2 regions of the Clostridium sp. genome follow, and region 1 is predicted to be linked to the other one. Evidence: riboswitches for the same ligand, from Rfam matches in the RefSeq annotation. Region 1 holds a riboswitch; the other holds the start of a gene.
What was found. A riboswitch is a leader RNA that binds a small molecule or an ion and turns the genes downstream of it on or off. The one in region 1 is predicted to bind ZMP and ZTP.

Region 1 (3,428 bases):
AAGCTCGGATTTTAAAATTGAAGTAAATGTCATAGTTTTTCTCCCCCTTCAGTAAGATCAAGAAATATTTCTTCAAGGGATTTTTGCACTTCCACAAATTTAAATACCCTATTGTTCTTCAATACCAGCTGTCTTAAAATCTCCTCCGGATCCTCTCCCCTTGGCTTTAATAAAACATCCTTGCCCTCTGTCCTATACTCATATCCACAGCTGTCCAGTGTATCCTGAAGCCTTCTGGAATCCCTGGCTCCTATACAGATCTGACCCTTGCTTTTTGAATGAAGTTCTTCAAGAGTTCCTTGAAACAGCATATTTCCCCTGTTTATAATTCCAATATCATCTGCTACAAGTTCAATTTCACTCAGGTTATGACTGGATATGATGACTGTCATATTGTAGAGCTTGGGAAGTCTTTTAATAAGGCCCCTTATCTCATGGATTCCAGAGGGATCAAGTCCGTTGGTGGGTTCATCCAATATAAGAAGTTCCGGTTTTGATATGAGTGCCTGGGCAATTCCAAGTCTCTGTTTCATGCCGAGTGAAAATTTACTAGCTTGTCTATTTTTCCACTCCGTTAGTTTCACAACCTCCAGAACTTCATCAATATATTTATAGTCAAGTTCCAGAAGTTCCGCCGATACCTGCAGATTTTCATAGGCTGTCAAATTTCCATAATAAGATGGCGCTTCCACCATGGACCCAACTCTCTTCAGAATATCCATTCTGTTTTTCTGAAGATCTTTGCCAAACATACGGACTTGTCCACCTGTAGGCTTTATAAGCCCCAAAAGCATCCTTATAGTTGTGGATTTTCCAGCCCCGTTGGGACCCAGAAATCCGTATACCCTTCCTTTCTTTACAGATAAATTTATTCCCTTTACTGCCTTAAAGTTTTTAAAACTTTTCGTCAAATCTATGGTTTTTACAATATTTTCCTCCATACAATTTCCTCCTTGAACTAGCATATGAACATATAATAGATCCTGCAGCTTAAATCCCATTTATCAAAACCTTAAGGGAACCTTAAATTCCATTTGATAAATAAAAAAGCCTTCTATGAAATAGGCTCTATCATAAAAGGTTTGAATTTTACCAAATTTTTTTATATCTTTGAAATGTATCTTTCTCTTTTCCTCTAATGATGAAACAGCCTTAAATCTGAAAAGGCCATTACCATATTATAATCATTGCAGGCTTCTATCACAGCATCATCTCTTATGGAACCGCCTGGCTCAACAATGTACTCAACCCCGCTTTTAGATGCCCTGTCTATGTTATCCCTAAATGGGAAAAATGCATCAGAGCCTAGAGAAACTCCTTTAAGTTTTGAAATCCAATTTTTCTTCTCCTCTTCCGTAAGCTTTCTTGGAACTTCAGTAAATACATCTTTCCAGTGTCGTGTCTCCTCTTCTGTTACATCATTACGAAGATACTGATCTATTGCATTATCTTTCTCAGCTTTTTTAAGTCCGTCTCTAAATGGAAGTGATAAGACTGAAGGATGCTGTCTTAAAAACCATACGTCTGCTTTTGATCCGGCAAGTCTTGTGCAGTGAATTCTCGACTGCTGTCCTGCACCAACTCCAATCACCTGTCCATCAAGCACAAAACATACAGAATTGGATTGAGTATACTTAAGTGTAATCATTGATATTAAGAGATCTCTCTTTGCATTTTGAGTGAGATCTTTTCTTTTTGTTACTATATTTTTCAAAAGTTCATCTGTTATAATTGCGTTATTCCTTTTCTGCTCAAAGGTTACTCCAAATATTTCTCTTTTCTCCATTTCACAGGGTTCATAATCTCTGTCAATTTGAATTATGCAGTAATTTCCTCTCTTTTTCTTCTTTAAAACTTCAAGAGCCTCCTTACTATAGGCCGGCGCAATTATTCCATCAGAAACAGCACTTTTTAATACTTTAGCCGTAGATAAATCAACTTCATCACTTAAAGCCGCAAAATCTCCATAAGAAGACATTCTATCGGCACCTCTCGCCCTGCAATATGCAGTAGCTGCAGGCGAAAGCTCCTCATCCCCAGCCGCATATACCTTCTTCAGTATGTCATCAAGCTGCACTGCAACTGCAGCACCGGCAGGACTTACATGTTTAAAAGAGGCCGCACTTGCAATACCTGTAGTATTTTTCAATTCCTTTACAAGCTGCCATGAATTAAGTGCATCCATGAGATTTATATATCCGGGCTTGCCATTTATAATTCTAAATGGAAGTTCTCCTTTTTTCATATAAACCCTGGCAGGTTTCTGATGTGGATTACAACCATACTTTAATATAAGTTCATTATTTTTCATCTGCATTACTCCCTTCCAAATTTGAACACAAAAAAACCCGGGTAAATTATTAATTACCCAGGCGGTCGATACAACTTCTATTCAATCATGCTTCCCATGGTAAACTCCATTTCCGCCAGTCACATGATCACTTATTTATCCATTAAATTATATTATACTCCAATATCCATGTCAATGATTCAAACCTTAACAGAACATTAAAATTTTGTATCTTAGGCGAAGGATACCTAAATGATGCTATAATTAAAATATATATATTTTTGACCATTGGAGGTAAAAATGCAGGATCAAATTTTAGATAGAAAGATACTTTTAATAGATGATGAAGTTGAGCTTTTAAAGCTGATGGAGACGGTCCTTAGAAAAGAAGGCTTCAGGAGAATATTCAAAGGAAAAAATGGATCAGAGGGTATAAAAATATGCAGAAACGAAAAACCTGACATAGTAGTTCTGGACATAATGATGCCGGATATGGACGGATTTGAAGTGTGCAGAAATATAAGGAATTTTTCTTTTGTGCCTATTATCTTTCTGTCTGCAAAATCTGAAGATGTAGATAAAATACTTGCCCTGGGAATGGGTGCGGACGATTATGTAACCAAACCTTTCAGTCCAAAGGAGGTGGCTTTCAGGATCAAGGCACATTTGCGTAGAAATATATATATTAAAAATGAAATGTCAATGAAAAAGAAAAAGATAAGCTTCGGAGACATAACAATTGACCCTGCAAAAGGCGAAGTGTCAAAGTCAGGTAAAAATATAACACTTACTCCCAAGGAATATCACCTGTTATGTTACATGGCCCAAAATGCCAATCAAATTCTAACCAAACAGATGATATGCAGTGAAGTCTGGAAAGACAGCTATGAGGGATATGACAACACAATTATGGTTCATATAAGAAAACTAAGGCAAAAATTAGAAGACAATCCTTCCAGTCCAAAATACATAATTACAGCCAAAGGCCTGGGTTATAAGCTGAAAATTCAATGAAGAGGTAGCTTAATATGAAAATCAGAAACAAAATCAAAACCAATTGGAATATCACTACAAGATTTCTTGTAACACTGATATTCATAGTTATAATTGAATTATTTATAAATCTGCTTTTCTGGAA
Region 2 (3,428 bases), 1.2 Mb from region 1:
AGTAGTTGATGCGGACAATAAGCCTGTACCTGGTGTTACTGTTGATTTTTCAGCACCGAACGGAAGTTTCCCTGAGGGCAGTTCTGCAGTCACCGATGAAAATGGTGAAGCATGCGTAGTATTCAAGTCCGATAAAATTGAAGGAATTGAAGAAAAGAAGATACCTGTTACCGCAGTTGTCAATGACCCGGAACACGGACTGAATTCCAAGGATCAAATAGATATTACATTTGAACCGGGCAGCATAAAGGGAGCAGTTGTGGACAATGAAACAGGAAATCCTATAGCTGGAGCTACGGTTGTAGTTAAGAAGGACTTTGATGGTGATGGAACAATAGACTTCAAAAGTGAAGTAACTACATCATCTGACGGCAAATATGAAATTGCCGTTCCAAAGGGAGATGTAGAGTATGATGTCGAGATAACAGTACCTGTACAGATAAATGGAAAGACAGAAGATAAAACGTTCATACAGAAATCAAATCCTGGTGAAATTGCAGGAAATTCCTATGACTCTGAAAAAACTGCAGCAGGTATTGTACTTTTGAAAAATCCTGATGGAGAAACTGCGGGATATTTCAAGGACTATGGCAATATAACCATTGATGTTCCAGAAATTGGACAGCAGGTTGATATCGGAAGTGACGGTACCTTCCAAGTAGGTGGCCTTGAAAAGGACAGGGAATACAACTTCAATATCGTATACAACTTCGATAATGGTGAAGAGATTATTATCGGAACAATTCATGTGAAAATGGATTCTGACGGACAGATGAGGATTGATCCGGAACCTACCCTGATAGATCCATATGGTTTAGTCACTGACAGTGTTAGTAGTGATAAAATACCTGATGCGGATATAAAATTGTACTATGCAGATACCGAGAGAAACAGGGAATCAGGCAAAACTCCCGATACACTTGTACAGCTTCCGGGACTGGAGGGATTCCCTCCTGCAGACAATGCAAACCCGCAGTCCAGTGACGAAGATGGAAACTATGCTTTCATGGTTTATCCGAATACCGATTACTACATTGTTGCAACAAAACCTGGATATGAAACCAAAACAACAGAGACCATTTCTGTAAATGATGCTATAGTAAGGCATGACATACCAATGACTCCTATTTCTTCAGGAGGTGCAGGCGGAGGCGGAAGTGCAAGCATCCAGGGCACGGTGAATGTAAATAAGACGGATAAAAGCGGAAATCCGCTTAAAGGTGCGGAGTTCACGCTGATCAATTCCAAGGGAAATTCAGTGAAGACTGCTGTGACAGATGAAAATGGGCTGGCAGAATTTACCAAGGTAAATCCAGGTAAATATACTGTCAAGGAGACCAAAGCACCTTCTGGTTATTCCATCTCAGATAAAATATTATCTGTAGAGATAAACCAGAGCAAGGTTTATGACCTTGGAACTGTACAGGATGCTAAAGAAGAAGGAAGTACACCTGTTGTACCACCTGTACAGCCTACACCAGAAGAACCGGAACAGCCAGGAGAGAATCCGGATGAAGGTAATAAACCGGATCAGCCAAATCAGCCGGGTAACAACTCAGGAGAAAGTAAAAATCCGGCAAAGGGGTCTTCACAGCCAGGTAAACAGGGTGGAAACAATGGCATACAAAACGGGCAGAAAAATTCATCTCTGGAAAATGGCATGGATTCAAAACTTCCTAAAACGGGAAGTATCATAGACACGTCGGTATTGGCTGTATTGGGAATATTGCTTGTTCTTTCAGGAGCTGTACTCGTGTTTAAGAGAAAAAAATCATATTGACACATCTGTGATAATATGATATTTTAAATGTACAAGGAAAATTGATTTTAAACAGGTCGTATAACCGGCGGAAGTGGATATAACCACAGGGAGTACGATTTTTGAAAGCCGACCGCCTGGGCAATTAAAGTGTCCAGGCGGTCATTTTTAGTTGAATGGATAATATATTATTTTACTGAAATGCTGACATAATAATTGTTAGAATAGTAAAAATATTTTTAAAGGAGAGAATTTTTATGCGAAATCAGTGGGAAAATTTTAAGACTGGAAAATGGACAGAAGGTATCGACGTCAGAAATTTTATACAGAAAAACTACACACCTTATACTGGAGATGAAGGTTTTTTAACAGCTCCTACCGGGAGGACAAAAAGAGTCTGGGAAAAGTCGGAAAAGCTCATTCTTGAGGAAATTAAAAAAGGCGGAGTGCTTGATGTGGATACAAAAACCGTATCCGGCATTGACAGCTTTGAACCGGGATATATAGACAGGCCAAACGAGGTTATCTTCGGACTCCAGACTGATGCACCCCTCAAGAGAATGGTCAACCCTTTCGGAGGTATAAGAATGGCACAGCAGGCTCTTGATGCCTATGGATACAAAGTCGATGATAAAATGCAGCATATATTTACAAAGTACAGAAAGACACATAATGAAGCGGTATTTGATGCATACAATGAAGAGATGAGGACAGCGAGACATGTGGGACTTCTGACAGGGCTTCCAGATGCCTATGGAAGAGGAAGAATAATAGGAGATTTTAGAAGGATAGCATTGTATGGCATCGATTACCTGATAGAACAGAAGAAAGATGATCTGAAGGACCTGAAGGGAGATATGACCGAGAGCATTATAAGACAGAGGGAAGAAGTTGCAGAGCAGATAAAGGCACTCAAGAAGATGAAAAGTATGGCATCGCGTTATGGAATTGATATTTCAAATCCTGCGGCAAACGCAGCAGAAGCTGTTCAATTCACCTATTTTGGATATCTTGCAGGTATAAAGGAAAATAACGGTGCGGCAATGTCTCTTGGAAGAGTTTCCACATTCCTGGACATATATATTGAAAGAGATTTGAAAAAGGGTATTATAGATGAACAGGGCACACAGGAGCTTATAGACCAGTTTATAATCAAGCTCAGACTTGAAAGGCATCTCAGGACTCCTGAATACAATGAGATCTTTGCAGGAGATCCAAACTGGGTTACAGAATCAATAGGCGGTATGGGAATAGACGGAAGAACTCTGGTCACAAAAAATTCCTACAGGTTCCTGAACACCCTTACAAATCTTGGACCTGCTCCCGAGCCGAACATGACGGTATTGTGGTCCCAGGACCTCCCGAATTCATTTAAGAAGTACTGTAGCAGGATGTCAATAGAGACAGATGCCCTGCAGTATGAAAATGATGATATAATGAGGCCCGTATACGGAGACGATTATGCCATAGCATGCTGTGTGTCGGCCATGGCTGTAGGAAAACAGATGCAGTTCTTCGGTGCAAGGTGCAATCTTGCAAAATCACTTCTCTATGCTATAAACGGCGGTGTTGATGAAAAGAAATTCCAGAAGGTGGTTCCGCATATAGAAAAGATGGAGGATGAAATACTTGACTACGAAAAGGTGAAGAAAAATTACTTCAAGGTAAT

Region 2: another riboswitch for ZMP and ZTP. It lies ahead of pflB (formate C-acetyltransferase); the one in region 1 lies ahead of LKE46_RS03290 (phosphoribosylaminoimidazolecarboxamide formyltransferase).

What each region holds. Positions count from the first base shown of each region.
Region 1 is NZ_JAKVOI010000001.1:614,035-617,462, reverse strand. Features, by position in the region: gene LKE46_RS03300 (ABC transporter permease) at 1-33, opposite strand, end outside; gene LKE46_RS03295 (ABC transporter ATP-binding protein) at 30-941, opposite strand; gene LKE46_RS03290 (phosphoribosylaminoimidazolecarboxamide formyltransferase) at 1,136-2,311, opposite strand; ZMP/ZTP riboswitch at 2,360-2,444, opposite strand; gene LKE46_RS03285 (response regulator transcription factor) at 2,591-3,304, shown strand; gene LKE46_RS03280 (HAMP domain-containing sensor histidine kinase) at 3,319-3,428, shown strand, end outside.
Region 2 is NZ_JAKVOI010000001.1:1,814,920-1,818,347, reverse strand. Features, by position in the region: gene LKE46_RS09005 (SpaA isopeptide-forming pilin-related protein) at 1-1,780, shown strand, start outside; ZMP/ZTP riboswitch at 1,831-1,909, shown strand; gene pflB (formate C-acetyltransferase) at 2,017-3,428, shown strand, end outside.